One region of the Kitasatospora sp. NPDC023118 genome, then DNA from elsewhere that is predicted to be linked to it. Evidence: riboswitches for the same ligand, from Rfam matches in the RefSeq annotation. Region 1 holds a riboswitch; each other region holds the start of a gene.

Region 1 (5,560 bases):
TCGCGCGCCGTTCGCGAGGTGTTGACGGTCGGGAACGGTCAGGACGCGCCCGACCCAGCGGTTACGGTCGACCCATGCCTGCTCAGCCCGACGCCGCCCAGCCCGCCCCGCAGCTCTTCACCTGGGAGTTCGCCGCCGACCCGTACCCGGCCTACGCCTGGCTGCGCGAGCACGCCCCGGTGCACCGCACCAGGCTGCCGAGCGGCGTCGAGGCCTGGCTGGTGACGCGGTACGCGGACGCCCGGCAGGCGCTGGCGGACAGCCGGTTGTCGAAGAACCCGGCGCACCACAGCGAGCAGGCGCATCGCACCGGCCGGGTGGGCATCCCGGGGGAGCGGCAGGCGGACCTGATGACCCACCTGCTGAACATCGACCCGCCGGACCACACCCGGCTGCGCCGGCTGGTGTCCAAGGCGTTCACGCCGCGCCGGGTGGCCGAGTTCGAGCCGCGGGTGCAGCAGCTCACCGACCGGCTGATCGACGGCTTCGCGCAGCGCGGCTCGGCGGACCTGATCCACGAGTTCGCCTTCCCGCTCCCCATCTACGCCATCTGCGACATGCTGGGCGTGCCGGCCGAGGACCAGGACGACTTCCGCGACTGGGCCGGGATGATGATCCGACATGGCGGGGGCCAGCGCGGCGGCGTGGGACGGGCGGTGAAGCGGATGCGGGCGTACCTGCTGGAGCTGATCCACCGCAAGCGGGCGGACCTCGGTGACGACCTGATCTCCGGTCTGATCAGAGCCAGTGACCACGGCGAGCACCTGACCGAGAACGAGGCGGCCGCGATGGCCTTCATCCTGCTGTTCGCCGGTTTCGAGACGACCGTCAACCTGATCGGCAACGGGACGTACGCGCTGCTGCGCAACCCGGGGCAGCGGGCGCTGCTGCAGGAGTCGGTAGTGCGCGGGGAGACCGCGCTGCTGGAGACCGGGATCGAGGAACTCCTGCGCTACGACGGGCCGGTGGAACTGGCGACCTGGCGGTTCGCGACCAGGCCGCTGGCCATCGGCGGGGTGGACATCCCGGTGGGCGATCCGGTGCTGGTGGTGCTGGCGGCGGCGGACCGCGACCCGGCCCGGTTCGCGGAGGAGAACACCCTCGACCTGGCCCGAACCGACAATCCCCACCTGGGGTTCGGGCACGGCATCCACTACTGCATCGGCGCCCCGCTGGCCCGGCTCGAAGGACGCGCCGCGCTGGCCACGCTGCTTTCCCGACTGCCCGATCTGCGACTGGCCGAAAGCCCGGAGAATCTCCGCTGGCGGGGTGGTCTGATCATGCGCGGATTGCGCGAACTTCCGGTCGAATTCAGTCCCGAGATCCGCTCTCCGCATGCGCTTCCTGAGGCCCCGACACGCTGACTGGACGTCGTTGACGCGCTCCTGATGGCGGTGTGAACACCCATCAATCCGGACAAACAGGCGCAGTTGGTAGGCGATTGATCACATGCCGTAATTTCTGTGTGATGTCGGTGATATGAGCTTGTGATTGGTCTGAGGATCTGTCTAGTCTCCCTGGAGTTCGCAGCTGCGGACCTCGTGCGCGGAACGCCGAATCCTGCCCGCCGCGCCACGGGAAACCGACCAGACCCTTGGGCAGGGGCGGGGGAACCAGGTTTGTTGCCGTCCCCCACGGCTTGGGGTGAAGCCGCCCGAGCGGAACGTCTCCGCGCACGGCGGCCGGGCCACCTCCCGGTCCGAACCCGACAGCTCACCTCGCAGGCGTGCGGAGAGGGACCCTTCATGCTGTTCGTTGGAACTGGCCGTCACCGTCGTCGCACCCAGGCCGAGAAGGCCATCGCCGTCGCCGGTGTGGCCGGCGTCGGACTCGCGATGCCGCTCCTCGCCGCCACCGGCGCCTCCGCCGCCCCGGCCTCCGCCTGGGACTCCGTCGCCCAGTGCGAGAGCGGCGGCGACTGGAGCATCAACACCGGCAACGGCTTCTACGGCGGCCTGCAGTTCACCTCCAGCACCTGGAAGGCGTACGGCGGCACCGCCTACGCGCCGCAGGCCAACCAGGCCAGCAAGGGCCAGCAGATATCGGTCGCCGAGAAGGTGCTGGCCTCCCAGGGCCCGGGCGCCTGGCCGGTCTGCTCCGTCAAGGCGGGTCTGAGCAAGGGCGGTGCCCCGGCCGCGGTCGACACCTCCTCGGACGCCAAGCCGCAGTCCGCCCCCCAGCAGCAGACGCCCAAGCAGCAGGCCCCGAAGCAGCAGGCCCCCAAGGCGGACGCGAAGCCCGCCCAGCCGTACGCTCCGAAGCACGCCGCCCCGAAGCAGGCCGAGAAGCCCGCCGAGCAGCCGGTCCAGCAGTACGTTCCGAAGCACGCCGCCCCGCGCGCCGCCCAGCCGGCCCAGGCCGCCCCGGCCGGCCACGACTACACCGTCCACTCCGGTGACACCCTGTCGAGCATCGCCGCCGCCCAGGGCGTGTCCGGCGGCTGGCAGGCGCTGTACGACGGCAACCGCGGCACGGTCGGCGGCGACCCGAACCTGATCATGCCCGGCCAGGTCCTGCACCTCGGCTGAACCGGTCGGTAGGGCCTCGGCCGAGACGGTCCGTAGGACCTCGAACAGCACCCCGGGGACGAAGGGGGCCGCGCCCGGCCCCCTTCGTCCGCATTCGTCCGCGCCGGGGGCTGGGGGGACAAGCTGGGACAAGCAGGTGAACTACCGGTGGGTAGCAGGGCCACACGCCGAGACGGGACCGAGGCCAACGTGGCCCCGGGAGCCCGGGCGGTTAGGCTCTGGTCGTAACGACTCCGCAATCGTCCCGCCGACAGCACCACCGTCAGCCGGACCCTGCTCCCGCAAGGAGATGCCTCGTGCCGTCCATCGATGTCGTCGTAGCCCGTGAGATCCTCGACTCGCGCGGCAACCCCACGGTCGAGGTCGAGGTCGGCCTCGACGACGGAAGCACCGGTCGTGCCGCTGTCCCGTCGGGTGCCTCGACCGGCGCCTTCGAGGCGCTGGAGCTGCGCGACGGTGACAAGAACCGCTACTTCGGCAAGGGCGTCGAGAAGGCCGTTCTGGCCGTCATCGAGCAGATCGGCCCGGAGCTCGTCGGCTACGACGCCACCGAGCAGCGCCTGATCGACCAGGCCATGCTCGACCTGGACGCCACCCCCGACAAGTCCTCGCTCGGCGCCAACGCCATCCTGGGCGTCTCGCTGGCCGTCGCGCACGCCGCGTCCGAGGCCAGCGACCTGCCGCTGTTCCGCTACCTGGGCGGCCCGAACGCGCACGTCCTGCCGGTCCCGATGATGAACATCCTCAACGGCGGCTCGCACGCGGACTCCAACGTCGACATCCAGGAGTTCATGATCGCCCCGATCGGCGCGGAGTCCTTCTCCGAGGCCGTCCGCTGGGGCGTCGAGGTCTACCACACCCTCAAGGGCGTGCTGAAGGACCGCGGCCTGTCCACCGGCCTCGGCGACGAGGGCGGCTTCGCGCCGAACCTGGACAGCAACCGCGAGGCCCTGGACCTCATCATGGAGGCGATCCAGAAGGCCGGCTACGTGCCCGGCCGTGACGTCGCGCTGGCCCTGGACGTCGCCTCCTCCGAGTTCTACCAGGACGGCGCCTACCAGTTCGAGGGCAAGGCCCTCTCGGCCGCCGAGCTCATCGAGTACTACGCCGAGCTGGTCGCCGCCTACCCGCTGGTCTCCATCGAGGACCCGCTGGACGAGTCGGACTGGGACGGCTGGAAGGCCATGACCGTCAAGCTGGGCGACAAGGTCCAGCTGGTCGGTGACGACCTGTTCGTCACCAACCCGGCCCGCCTGGCCAAGGGCATCGAGACCGGCACCGCCAACGCGCTGCTGGTGAAGGTGAACCAGATCGGCTCGCTGACCGAGACCCTGGACGCCGTCGAGCTGGCCCAGCGCAACGGCTACCGCTGCATGATGTCGCACCGCTCCGGCGAGACCGAGGACGTCACCATCGCCGACCTGGCCGTCGCCACCAACTGCGGCCAGATCAAGACCGGTGCCCCGGCCCGCTCCGAGCGCGTCGCCAAGTACAACCAGCTGCTGCGCATCGAGGAGATCCTCGACGACGCCGCCGAGTACGCCGGCCGCGGCGCCTTCCCGCGCTTCCGCTTCGCGGACCAGTAAGCACAGTCGCTTCGCGGACCGGTGAGCACAGTCGCTCCGCGACCGGTGAGCACAGCAAGCACGAGGGCTGAGCAGCCGAGCTAGCGCAAGCCTGACCGGTGCCCCGCCGCACACCCCGTAGGGTGGACGGCGGGGCACCGTCGCGACCAGGAGGGGATACGGGAGATGGCTGGCTGGAGGATCCCGGGCTTGGCGGCCCGACCTCGGTTCACGAGCCGGGCGACCGTCCTCGTCCTGGTGCTCTGCTCCCTGGTGGCGATCCTCGCCTACCCGACGCGGCAGTTCATCTCCCAGCGCGCGGAGATCTCCGCCCAGCGGGCGAAGGCCGACCACGTGCGCCAGCAGGTCGACCAGCTGCGCCGGGACAAGGCCCGCTGGCAGGACCCGGAGTACGTCAAGGCGCAGGCCCGCGCCCGGCTGCACTACGCGGTGCCGGGGGAGACCCCGTACATCGCGGTGGACCCGGCCGGCCCGGCCGCCCAGCCCTCCGCGCCCGCCTCCTCCGGCGGTACGGCCCAGGCCGCCAAGCCCTGGTACGCCAGCGTCTGGGACTCGGTGGACGCCGCCGACACCGTCGCACTGGCCCCCGCGACCCCCCGTCCGCTCCCCCCGCCCACCGTTGGAGACCCCACCCCCCATGACCACTGAGAACCACCCCGCCGTCTCCGACGCCGACGTCGCGGCCATCGCCGCCCAGCTCGGCCGGGTGCCGCGCGGCCTGCGCGGTGTCGCGCACCGCTGCCCCTGCGGCAACCCCGACGTCGTGGAGACGGCCCCCCGGCTGCCGGACGGCACGCCGTTCCCGACGCTCTACTACCTGACCTGCCCCAAGGCCGCCTCGCTGATCGGCACCCTGGAGGCGGAAGGCGTGATGAAGGAGCAGAGCGCCCGGCTCGCCGAGGACCCGGAGCTGGCCGCCGCCTACCAGAAGGCGCACGAGGACTACATCGCCCGGCGCGACGCGATCGAGGTGCTGGAGGGCTTCCCGAGCGCCGGCGGCATGCCGGACCGGGTGAAGTGCCTGCACGTGCTGGTCGGCCACTCGCTGGCGGCCGGCGAGGGCGTCAACCCGCTCGGAGACGAGGCGATCGGCATGCTGGAGGACTGGTGGGCCAAGGGCCCGTGCGTCTCCCCGGCCGAGGTCGAGGCGGCCGGTGAGCGGGTCGCCCGCAACCGAGCCAAGGAGCAGGACCACGAGGCCGTGATCGCGGCCAAGCAGCAGAAGACGGCCGAGCGCGCCGCCAAGAAGCGCGCCGCCGAGGAACCGGCCCCGGAGCAGGAGTCCGAGTGAGCATGACCCGCGTGGCCGCGATCGACTGCGGCACCAACTCGATCCGCCTGCTGGTCGCCGACCTCGACCCGGAGACCGGCTCGATCACCGACCTCGACCGCCGGATGATCATCAACCGGCTGGGCCAGGACGTGGACCGGACCGGCCGGCTGCAC
Region 2 (5,560 bases), on a different contig from region 1:
GCGGCGCTGGAGTCCGAGCCGGCCTTCCGGGTGCGGATAGCGGAGCGGCTGCGGCTGGGCCAGCCGGACCTGGTGAAGGCGCTGGAGTCGGGCACCGTTCCCGGTGCCGCCGATCCGATGGACGTCGCAGCCGCCGCCTACCTGGTGCGTTCGGCCGGCTGGAGCCGGCTGGTCGCCGAGGCCGGCGAGGAGGCCGAGCGGGCGGGCGCCGAGGACGCGGCCGCGGAGGCCACCCGGCTGGTGGAGAAGCTGCAGGCCGAGCTGGCCGAGGTGCGGGCGGCCGCGCGGAGCGACCTGGACCGGCAGCGCGCGGAGTTCGAGGGTGTCCGGCGGGAGGCCGAGTCGCTGCGCAAGAAGGTGCGCTCGCTGGAGAGCGACACCCGCCGGGCGCAGGCCGAGACCCGGCGGGTGACCGGGGAACTGGAGGCCGCGAAGGCGCAGGCCGTGGCCGAGCGCAGCGCGGCCGAGAGCGAGGCGCGGCGGCTGCGGCACCGGGTGTCCGAGCTGGAGAACGCCGCCGAGCAGGGCCGCCGTTCGGCCCGCGAGGGGCGCGGCGTCGAGGACATGCGGCTGCGGCTGCTGCTGGACACCGTGCTGCAGTCGGCGCAGGGGCTGCAGCGGGAGCTGGCGCTGCCGGTCTCCCAGATCCGCCCGGCGGACCTGGTGGAGGCGGTGGTGCCGGGGGCGGCCTCGCCGCACGACGTGGCCCGGCGCGGCCTGGCCGAGGACGATCCGGCGCTGCTGGACCAGCTGCTGGCGATCCCGCAGGTGCACCTGGTGGTGGACGGCTACAACGTGACCAAGACCGGCTATCCGACGCTGCCGTTGGAGCAGCAGCGGATCCGGCTGCTGGGCGGGCTGGCGATGCTGGCCCAGCGCACCCAGGCGGAGGTCACCTGCGTGTTCGACGGGCAGGACCTGGACGTTCCGGTGATCATGGCGCCACCGCGCGGGGTTCGGGTACGGTTCAGTCGGACCGGGGAGACCGCGGACGAGCTGATCCGTCGTCTGGTGCGGGCCGAGCCGCAGGGCCGTCCGGTGGTGGTGGTGTCCGCCGACCGGGAGGTCGCGGAGGGCGTGCGGAAGGCGGGCGCGCGCCCGGTGGCCTCGGTGCTGCTGCTGAACCGGCTGGCCCGGCCCTGACCTCGGGTCGGACGGCGTGAAGGCCGGTCAGCGCGCGTTTTGCGAGGTGTGCGGATCCCGTGAAGTCAGCGTGGGGACCGGAGTTCACGCCTTCGGGGGAGTGGCAAAACGGATAGATCTTCACTAGGGTCTGGCGTCAAACCTATTTTCCGGAATCTCATCCGATCAGGTGAGTCCGATGGAAGAAGGAGCCGCTCCCTTGGCCTCCCACCGCCGTCCCAAGCAGCCGAGCCGCGCGCGGGTCTCCGTGCTCACCGCTGCCGCTGCGACCGCGGTCGCCCTCTCCGCCCAGGTGGCCGCGCACGCGGCGCCGCAGCCGAACAAGGACGACGTCAAGGCGCAGATCGACCAGCTCCAGCAGGAGCAGGAGCAGGCGGCGGAGAAGTACAACGGCGCCAAGGAGCGGGCCGACCAGCTCCGCAAGCAGGCCGATCAGCTGCAGGACCAGGTGGCCCGCAGCCAGGACCAGATGACCCAGCTGCAGACGGGCCTGGCCGAGGTGGCGGGCGACCAGTACCGCACCGGCGGCATCGACCCGTCCGTCCAGCTGATGCTCTCCTCCGACCCGTCCGGCTACCTGGAGAAGGCCTCCAGCGTCCAGCAGGCCAGCGCCAGCCAGACCGAGGCGCTCAAGAGCCTGCTCGACCAGCAGCGCCGGCTGGACCAGGAGAAGGCGGAGGCCGCCGCCGTCCTGTCCTCGCTGGACTCCACCACCAAGGACCTGAACCAGGCCAAGTCGGACGTCAACCAGAAGCTGAAGGCCGCCCAGGACCTGCTGAACTCGCTCAGCGCCGCCGACCGCGCCGCGCTGAAGGCCCAGCAGCAGCAGGACGACCGTGCCTCGCGCGGCAGCGCCCGGGTCGACCTCAGCAGCCTGCCGCCGGCCAGCGGCTACGCGGCCGTGGCCGTCGCCAAGGCGATGAGCAAGCAGGGCTCGCCGTACGTCTGGGGCTCCACCGGGCCGAGCACCTTCGACTGCTCGGGTCTGATGGTCTGGTCGTACGCCCAGGCCGGCGTCTCGCTGCCGCGCACCTCGCAGGAGCAGGGCAACGTCGGCACCCGGGTGCCCTCGCTGGACCAGGCCCAGCCGGGCGACCTGGTGATCTACGGCAGTGACCGGCACCACGTCGGGATGTACATCGGCAACGGCATGGTGGTCCACGCGCCGCACACCGGTGACGTGGTGAAGGTGATGAAGGCCGACGCGATGCCGATCAACACGATCCGCCGGGTCTGACGGCCCGACACGCCCGAAAGTCCGGGTTCCGGCCCTGTGATCCGCGCCACCCTCCTGCCGGGCGTGGCGCTTCGGGTTTGCCCGTTCCGTGGTCGGCTGATGAGGCCTGATCAGCTTTGCGTGCGGCGGCGATCACCATCGGTCATTTTCACAAAAGAACACGGGAAATCTTCCGTCTTTTTTCTGACAAGGATTTGAACGGATCACGGTTCAGTTACTAGGGTCGTGCCTCGAACCACCGCACTGTCGATCACCCAGCCGGGGTGGCGGCGGTGGTTACCGTCGAGTTCGCGAAACAGCGGGGCAGGTCGAAACGACTGTCCGACAGGGGAGCCCAGTGGTCGGGGGCGCTGCGGAGCGGAGCCGGGGAACCACGTTCCTCCGGGGTGAATCGGCGCCAGGTCGGCCGATGGAACGGCCGTGAGGCGTCGTAGGGCATGCTTCCGGCCCGAACCCGTCAGCTCACCCGGTAGGCGGACGTAGGAAGAAGGAGTCCGCCTTCGTGGCGTCCCATCGTCGTCCCAAGCCCGCCAGTCGCGCCCGTGTCTCGATCCTGACCGGTGTTGCCGCGGCAGCCGTCGCCCTCTCCGCGCAGTCCGGCGCGCACGCCGACCCGCAGCCGACCAAGGACCAGGTCAAGGAGCAGGTCGACCAGCTCAACGAGCAGGCCGAGCAGGCGACCGAGAAGTACAACGCCGCCCAGGAGAAGCAGCAGGCCCTGGAGAAGCAGGTCTCCGGCCTGCAGGACCAGGTGGCCCGGCAGCAGGCCCAGGTGACCGACATGCAGGGCGGGCTCGCCGAGATCGCCGGTGAGCAGTACCGCAACGGCGGCATATCCCCGACCGTCCAGCTGATGCTCTCCTCCAGTCCGGACAACTTCCTCAACCAGGCCGGTGCGCTCAACCAGGCCGGTGACACCCAGAAGAACCAGCTGAAGCAGCTCCAGGAGGAGCAGCGCAAGCTCGACCAGGACCGCACCGAGGCCCAGGGCAAGCTCGCCGAGCTGGAGTCCACCACCCAGCAGCTGAAGACCTCCAAGGAGGAGGTCCAGAACAAGCTGAAGGCCGCGCAGGACCTGCTCAACACCCTGACCGAGCAGGAGCGCCAGGCGATCCGTCAGGCCGAGGAGAAGGCCGCGGCCGACGCCAAGGCCCAGGCCGACGCCGCCGCCAAGGCCGCCCAGCAGCAGGCCGCCGCCGACCGCGCCTCGCGCGACAGCGGCCGCACCGACATCAGCTCGGGTTCGGGCTCCTCGGCCTCGCCGGTCGCCAAGCCGGCCGCCCCCGGCAGCTCGCACGGTGCCGCCGCGCTGGCCGCCGCCGCGGGCAAGGTCGGCAGCCCCTACGTGTGGGGCGCCACCGGCCCGGGCTCCTTCGACTGCTCCGGCCTGATGGTCTGGGCATTCAACCAGGTCGGCGTGTCGCTGCCGCGCACCTCGCAGGAGCAGGCCGGCGCCGGCACCCGGATCGGCTCGGACATCTCCCAGGCCCAGCCCGGCGACCTGCTGATCTTCTACAGCGACGCCCACCACGTCGGCATCTACGCGGGCAACGGCCAGGTGCTGCACGCGCCCAAGCCGGGTGCCTCGGTCCGCTACGAGGCGGTCTCCAACATGCCGCTGGCCTCCATCGTGCGGGTCTGATCCCCGCCCAGGCCGTTCGGGCCCGGCCCACCATCACGGAGGGCCGGGCCTGCGGCTTTTCCGACGGATCGAGCGGATGTCCGATTAGGAATCAAATATTCGGGTCTGGAGGGGTTTGGACTCGCTTGCCCTGACTCGCTAACGTCTGCCACCGGACTCCCGCTCGACGGCCGCCCGCTGGGGCGCGGCCGCGGGGCCGCGCCGCAGGATTGGAGCCGTTGCCGCCATGTCCGTGCACCGTCGTTCCCAACTGCTCGTCCGTGCGCTGGTGCTGACCGCGGCCGCCACCACGGCCCTGGGTGTGACGGCCGGCGGCAGCGCCCAGGCCGCTCCCGGCGCACCGGGCACACCCGACCGCAGAGACGTCAAGGCGCAGGTCGAGCAGCTGTACGACGAGGCCGAGCAGGCGTCCGAGAAGTGCAACGCCGCGCAGGAAGCGCAGAAGCGGCTCCAGGCCGAGACCACGCTCCTGCAGGGCGAGGTCGCCGCCGGCCAGGACCAGCTCAACCAGCTGCGCGGGGACCTCGCGACCGTGGCCGGGGCCGAGTACCGCGGCGGCGGGATGACCCAGACCGCCCAGCTGATGCTCTCCAGCGACCCCGAGTCCTACCTCGCCCGTGCCCGCACCTTCGGGCAGGCCGCCGAGCGGCAGCGGGAGACGCTGCACGAGCTGGTCAGCCGTCAGCGCAGGCTCGACCAGCGCCGCACCGAGACCGCGGGCAAGCTCGCCGAACTGGACCAGGCCCGGCGCTCGCTGGTCGAGAACAAGCAGCAGATCCAGCAGCGGCTGGTCAAGGCGCAGAAGCTGCTCAACAGCCTGGGCGCGGCCGAGCGGGCCCGGATGGTCGTCCAGGACGCCAACGACGCCGAGCGGCGCGCCACCCGCGGCACCGACCGGCTGGACCTCGGCACCACCCCGGCCGCCTCCGAGCGCGGGGCGGCCGCGCTGGCCGCCGCGGTGCGGATGATCGGCTCGCCGTACGTCTACGGATCCGCCGGGCCCCGCGCCTTCGACTGTTCCGGTCTGATGTACTACAGCTGGCGGCAGGCCGGAGTGACCCTGCCGCGCACCTCGCAGGCCCAGGCGTACGCCGGGCAGCGGATCAGCCTCTCCGAAGCGCGGCCGGGAGACCTGGTGATCTTCTACCGGGACATGCACCACGTCGGGATGTACGCCGGCGGCGGGGTGATGGTGCACGCCCCCTACCCGGGCGCCAAGGTGCGGTACGAGAGCGTCAACGCGATGCCGGTCACCGGGGTGGTCAGGCTCTGAGCGCGACGCCCTCCGACCCGGCCGACATACCCGGTCGCGTGCTGTCCCGGCGCGCTGCGCTGCTGCTGGCGGCCGGCGGGCTGGCCCAGCTGTCGCTGCCCCCGGCCGCGCCGCCGGCACCGGCCGGGCGGCCGGCCGACCAGCGGGCCGAGGTGGCCGATCTGCTGGCGGCGCGGGCGCGCTCACTGCCCGCCTGGTCCGGGCTCACGGGGGCCGAGGCGGTCTACCGCAACCTGGTGCTGTCGCCCGGTCAGGGGTCTTCGGC
Region 3 (5,560 bases), on a different contig from region 1:
CGCCGCGCCCTCGCTACCAGTGCGGGCACCCGGGACCTCCGCCAAGCGTGGGCGGTCCCCTGTCGTGACCACCAGTCAGCCCGCCACACTAGCCCGTCCACCCCCACCACCCCCCCCGAACCCCCACCCGCCCCGCGTCAGAAGTCGGCGGGCCCGACGTCCTACTCCTCTTCCTCCGCCTTCGGCCAGGTGTGGAGGCCGGTGGTGAGGGTGGTGACGAGGCGGTTGTGGGTGGTGGTGAGGTCCTCGGCGAGTTGGAAGGCGCCGGTGATGGAGAGGGAGGCGAAGCCGTGGGCGAGGGAGCGGACGGTGCGGGCGGCGTGGATGGCTTCGGGGCCGTCGAGGCCGTAGGAGCGGAGGACGGCGATGATGACCCCGACGAGGCGGGTGGCCGCGCGGGTGAGGTCGTCGTCGGGTTGGGGGGCCTGGGGGAGGGCGGTGTAGCGGTGCGGGTGTTCGGTGGCGTAGGCCTGGTAGGCGCGCAGAACGGCGGTGACGGCGTCGTCGCCGCTGCGGCCGACCGCGGCCTCGGCGAGCCGGTCGGCCAGTTCCTCGGTGACCCGGACGGCGATCAGCCGGCGCAGTTCGGTCAGGCCGCCGCTGACGTGCTTGTAAAGGGAGGGGGTGGCGACTCCCGCGCGGGCGGCGACGGAGGCCAGGGTGAGGGCCTCGGCGCCCTGCTCGTCGATGAGGGCGAGGGCGTGGTCGACGACCTGGTCCGGGGTCAGTCCTACTCGGGGCATGGGTTCGGTTTCTCCGTACGGCTGCGGTTCGGCGGGTTCGGCGGGCTCAGACGAGCTCGGCGAGGAAGGGCAGCAGGGCGTCCGCGACGGCCTGCGGGTTGTCGGCCATCGGGTAGTGGCCGGACCCCTCGATCATCACCTGCCGGGTGCCGAGCGCCGCGGCCTGGCGCTCGGCGACGGCCGCCGGGTCCGGGAAGTCGGGGTCCTTGCCGCCCATCAGGACGAGCGAGGGGCAGCGGACGGCCGCGCACCAGCCGATCGGCGCGGAGTCCCCGGTGACGTGTCCGCGGGTGGCGGTCTTGCGCCCGGGGGTGTGCAGGTCGGCGACCAGCCCGGCCACGTACGCGTCGAGGTCGGCGGGCCGGGGGCCGGGGAAGGCCATCTTGCGCAGGTAGAAGCCCCAGACGGCCGGCCAGTGGACCATCGCGGTGCCCATGACGGCCATCACGCCGCGCATCAGGGCGTTGGCCCGGTGCTCGACGAAGGCGTCGATCAGCGCGATTCCGGCGACCCGCTGGGGCGCGTCCCCGGCGAGCTTGACCACGGTCGCCCCGGTGTAGGACTGCCCGACCAGGACGGCCCGCTCGATGCCGAGGTGGTCGAGGAGGGCGAGGACGTCGGTGGCGACGGCGGCCGGGCTGTAGTCGTCCCAGACGATCGAGGACTCGCCGAAGCCGCGCACGTCCACGGTGATGACCCGGCGCCCGGCGGCGGTGAGCAGCGGGTGCAGGTGCCGGTAGGCGCGGCGGCTGTCGAGCATTCCGGGGAGCAGGACGACGGGGGCGCCGTCGCCCTGCCGGGTGTCGTCGAAGGCGATCCGGCCGCCGGGGACGTCGAGGTACTGGGTGCTCGGGGTGATGGTGCCGTTCACGGTGGTCTCCACGGGGTCGGTGCTGCCGATAGCCATAAAGCTATGGCTAATAGCCTTAGCCGTCAACCCCTTCCCCCGGTGTCCCGGGGGCGGCTCAGGCCCCCTCGACCCGGAACGGATCGTGCTCGCTGAGCAGCTTCTCCAGTCGGGCCTGGTCGACCCGGGCGACGGTGTCCGAGGACTCCTGCCGGTCCCGGATCACCTTGGCCAGCGTTAAGGCGGAGGTGACGGTGTAGAGGAGGCCGATCCCGAGGAAGGCCCTGGTCCACCCGCCGACGGGCAGGTAGGCGATCCCGGCGGCGAGGGCCCCGCCGGAGATCGCGAACGAGAGGACGGCCTGGACGTAGTACGCGGCCGTGGTGCGTGACTGCATCGGTGCGCTCATGGCGTCAGGATGCGGCGGCGCGGCCGGGCCGCACATGAGTAGGAGTACTCAGATAGACTGGGTGGATGACGGGTCGTTCGTTGACGTCCGACCACCTGCCCCCCAGCCGTCCCGGACGGATGGCTTGGAATCAGGGCCTCCTAGGATTAACGTTTGATAACGCAGCGCGGTCGTCAACGCCGTACCCAGACGGCACCGTGCGCCGTCGCCTAATCCCGCCGACCGGCCTCCGGGCAGGTCAGGGAGCCGGGGAACCACGTTCCTTGGGGTGAATCGGCGGGGCCCCGGCCCGGCCGTAGGAGACCTTCCTGCTCCGAACCCGTCAGCTAACCCGGTAGGCGCGAAGGAAGGAAAGGAGCGCGCCTCCGTGGCGTCGACGCACACCCCGGCACACCCGGCCGGCCCCGCGGCCGGTACCCAGCTCCTCGACCACCCCGGCCCGGACGGCACCGAGTCCCTCGGCACCGACGACTTCGCCCCGGAGGCCGAGGCCAACCGCCACCGGATGCCGCGTCAGACCCGCGGGGCCTCCCCGCTGCTCGGCGTCACCGCCGTCGCCGCCACCCTGGGCGCCACCGGCTTCGCCTCCGCCACCCCGGCCGCCGCGCCCGCCGTCGAGGCCGCGGACGAGGCCCCGGTCACCCTCGCCGCCGACCCCGGCCTCGCGCTCGCCGCCCGCATCCAGCAGCAGGCCGACAGCCAGCGCACCGCCGCCGAGGAGGGCGCCCGCCTGCAGGCCGCGAAGGAGGCCGAGGCGAAGGCCGCCGCCAAGGAGGCCGACGCCAAGCGCGCCGCCGACGAGACCGAGCGCGCCAAGACCGCCGCCCTCACCCTGCCGGTGAAGGACTACAACCTCTCCGCCCACTACGGCCAGAGCGCCCGCTACTGGGCCCACCTGCACACCGGCCTGGACTTCGCCGCCGACACCGGCACCCCGGTCCACGCGGTGGGCCAGGGCACCATCACCTCGGCCGGCTGGTCGGGCGCGTACGGCTACCGGATCGTCGAGACCCTGCCCGACGGCACCGAGATCTGGTACTGCCACCTCTCCTCGATCATCAAGGGCTCCGGCGCGGTCGGTGCCGGCCAGCAGATCGGCAAGGTCGGCGCGACCGGCAACGTCACCGGCCCGCACCTGCACCTGGAGGTCCGTCCGGGCGGCGGTGCCCCGGTCGACCCGGAGACCTGGCTCCAGCAGCGCGGCCTCAACCCCTGACGGAACCCCCTGAACTCCTGGTGGGAGCCCCGACGAGAAGCGGGAGCCCCTGACGCGACGGCCGAGGGCCCCGGACACCCGGGGCCCTCGGCCGTTCACTCCGCCGACTCCGCCGACTCCGCCGGCAGTTGCGCCAGGTAGGCGTCGATCTCCTCCGCCCCCGGCTCCGGCGCGAGCTCCGGGAACTCCTCCACCAGCAGCCGCGGCAGCCCCGGCACCGTCCACTCGCCGATCAGGTCGAGCGCCACCTCGGCCGCCGCCGTCTCGAACTCCCCGAAGCCCCCGGCCAGTTCGTCCGGCATGGGCCGCCCCAGCGCGTTCAGCTCGGCCAGGTTGCGGTAGCTGCGCCGCATCAGGCCCTGTTCCAGCAGTCGCCGCGCGCCGTCGGTGGCCATGCCGACCGACAGCACCCGGCCCGGCCCCCAGCCCTGCTCGTCCGGTTCGTCCAGCCAGCCGGTCGGCACCAGCGCCTCGAACCCGGCCAGCCGCTCCTCCTCGCCGAGCCCGGCGAAGCCGGCCAGCCAGTTCCGCACCGCCGCCTCGTCCGCGGTGTCCACGCCGTGGGCGTGCAGCAGCACCGCGTACAGCCGCGGCCAGGTGACCAGGTCGGCGCGGCGCAGCAGCCCGGCTGCGACCTCGCCCTGCCACTCGGCCTCGGCGTGCAGCCGCTCCTGGCGCTTGGCGTTGAGCCGCTTCGCCGCCCGCTGGTGGTCGATCAGCAGCCGCACGGCGTCGCCGTACGCGAGCGGGTCCGCATCCGGGGCGGGTTGGACGTAGAGGTGGAGCCGCTCGTACAGCAGGTGCTCCACCGCGTTGGAGGTCAGTTCGGGCCAGCCGTCGTGCATCCTGCCCTCGCCCAGTTCCAGCAGCGCCAGCACCGTGCGCAGCGGCTCCTCGGCCACCGGCGCGCGGTCCTGCTCGGCCGCCCAGTCGAGCAGGTCGGCGGCCCTGGTGCGCGGGGCGAGCCGCAGGTCTTCGTCGTTCATGTTCCGAACGGTAGCCGTCGGACGGGGGTAGGGTCGGCAGCCATGGTCCCCGTACGCCTCACCGGCCCCAGGCTCGCCATCCGCGAGTACCACCACACCCCGGAGGAACTGGACGCGCTGTACGCGCTGTACAGCGACCCGGAGGTGACCCGCTACCTCCCCTTCGAGCCGCGTGACCGGGAGACCTGCGCCGACCAGATCGAGCTGTACCTGGAGGAGGCGATGGCCGAGGAGCGGGACACCTACCGCCTCGCCGTCGTCCGGCGCGAGGACGCCGAGGACCCGGCGGACGCGCTGCCGATCGCGCACGCCAGCCTCACCCTCGGCAAGTACAGCTCCGCTCACCTCGGTTACGTGCTGAGCCGCAGGGTGTGGGGCCGCGGCTACGCGGGCGAGATCGCCGGGCTGCTCTGCGAGCTCGCCTTCGGCCCGCTCGGGCTGCACCGGCTGGCCGCCCGGGTCGACGTCGACAACACGGCCTCCGCCAGGGTGCTCACCAGGCTCGGCTTCCAGCTGGAGGGGCGGGTGCGGCACGACCTGCACAAGGGCGGCGTCTGGTCGGACTCGTACCTGTACTCGCTGCTCGTCGACGAGTGGACCGGCCCCCTCGCCTCAGGATAGGTGGGGTTAACCCCACCCCCGATGCGCCGGTCCCCCGGATGCCCCCCGACCTGCGGTTCCGCCAGACTGTACGACGTCAGCGAGTACGAACGACCGCGAGAACGAGGGGCCGGGGGCCGGGACATGAGCAGCAGCCGAAGCACGCTGGACCATGGGTGGGACGTCCTGGGCGGTCACGACGACCCGCGCCCCGCGCGGGCCCGCCGGACCGAGCAGCCGCCGCCGTTCTGGCGGGCGCCGTTCTCCGCGTCCTACTACCGCGAGATCGGCTACGCGCTCACCGGCCTGCCGGTGGCGATCGCCGGCTTCACCGTCGCGATCACCATGTTCTGCTTCGGAGCCGGCACCTTCGTCACCGTCCTCGGCCTGCCCGTGCTGGCGAGCCTGACCACCGTCGCCCGCGGCTTCGGCCGGCTGGAGCGGGCCCGGGTGCGCGGCATGCTCGGCCTGGACGTGCCCGGTTCGGCGCCGGTGCGCCAGGTCCGTCCGGGTGGCTGGGGCGCGATCACCGCTCGGCTGGCGGACGTGGCGGGCTGGAAGGCCGTGCTGTACCAGGTGGTGATGTTCCCGTGGGCGGTGTTCAGCTTCTCCATGACGCTGGTGTTCCTGCTGCTCGGCTGGACGATGGCGCTCTACCCCGCCTACCACTGGGTCTTTCCGACCTACACCGACTGGCGTGGCTACCGGCTGTACGACTTCACCGACAGCGACCACGTCCGGCACGTCCACTACATCGAG

The links. A riboswitch is a leader RNA that binds a small molecule or an ion and turns the genes downstream of it on or off. The one in region 1 is predicted to bind cyclic di-AMP.
Region 2: another riboswitch for cyclic di-AMP. It lies ahead of ACZ3UD_RS00400 (NlpC/P60 family protein); the one in region 1 lies ahead of ACZ3UD_RS09375 (transglycosylase family protein).
Region 3: another riboswitch for cyclic di-AMP. It lies ahead of ACZ3UD_RS04510 (M23 family metallopeptidase); the one in region 1 lies ahead of ACZ3UD_RS09375 (transglycosylase family protein).

The regions. Positions count from the first base shown of each region.
Region 1 covers NZ_JBVHHW010000005.1:286,962-292,521, forward strand. Annotated here, with positions in the region: gene ACZ3UD_RS09370 (cytochrome P450 family protein) at 75-1,364, shown strand; cyclic di-AMP (ydaO/yuaA leader) riboswitch at 1,575-1,741, shown strand; gene ACZ3UD_RS09375 (transglycosylase family protein) at 1,746-2,528, shown strand; gene eno (phosphopyruvate hydratase) at 2,825-4,114, shown strand; gene ACZ3UD_RS09385 (FtsB family cell division protein) at 4,304-4,762, shown strand; gene ACZ3UD_RS09390 (DUF501 domain-containing protein) at 4,734-5,405, shown strand; gene ACZ3UD_RS09395 (Ppx/GppA phosphatase family protein) at 5,408-5,560, shown strand, end outside.
Region 2 covers NZ_JBVHHW010000001.1:91,302-96,861, forward strand. Annotated here, with positions in the region: gene ACZ3UD_RS00390 (NYN domain-containing protein) at 1-1,143, shown strand, start outside; gene ACZ3UD_RS00395 (C40 family peptidase) at 1,343-2,380, shown strand; cyclic di-AMP (ydaO/yuaA leader) riboswitch at 2,719-2,872, shown strand; gene ACZ3UD_RS00400 (NlpC/P60 family protein) at 2,883-4,022, shown strand; gene ACZ3UD_RS00405 (C40 family peptidase) at 4,249-5,295, shown strand; gene ACZ3UD_RS00410 (hypothetical protein) at 5,334-5,560, shown strand, end outside.
Region 3 covers NZ_JBVHHW010000003.1:23,977-29,536, reverse strand. Annotated here, with positions in the region: gene ACZ3UD_RS04530 (PP2C family protein-serine/threonine phosphatase) at 1-29, opposite strand, end outside; gene ACZ3UD_RS04525 (TetR/AcrR family transcriptional regulator) at 162-743, opposite strand; gene ACZ3UD_RS04520 (alpha/beta fold hydrolase) at 790-1,650, opposite strand; gene ACZ3UD_RS04515 (YiaA/YiaB family inner membrane protein) at 1,709-1,999, opposite strand; cyclic di-AMP (ydaO/yuaA leader) riboswitch at 2,196-2,354, shown strand; gene ACZ3UD_RS04510 (M23 family metallopeptidase) at 2,367-3,215, shown strand; gene ACZ3UD_RS04505 (hypothetical protein) at 3,311-4,201, opposite strand; gene ACZ3UD_RS04500 (GNAT family N-acetyltransferase) at 4,244-4,822, shown strand; gene ACZ3UD_RS04495 (sensor domain-containing protein) at 4,946-5,560, shown strand, end outside.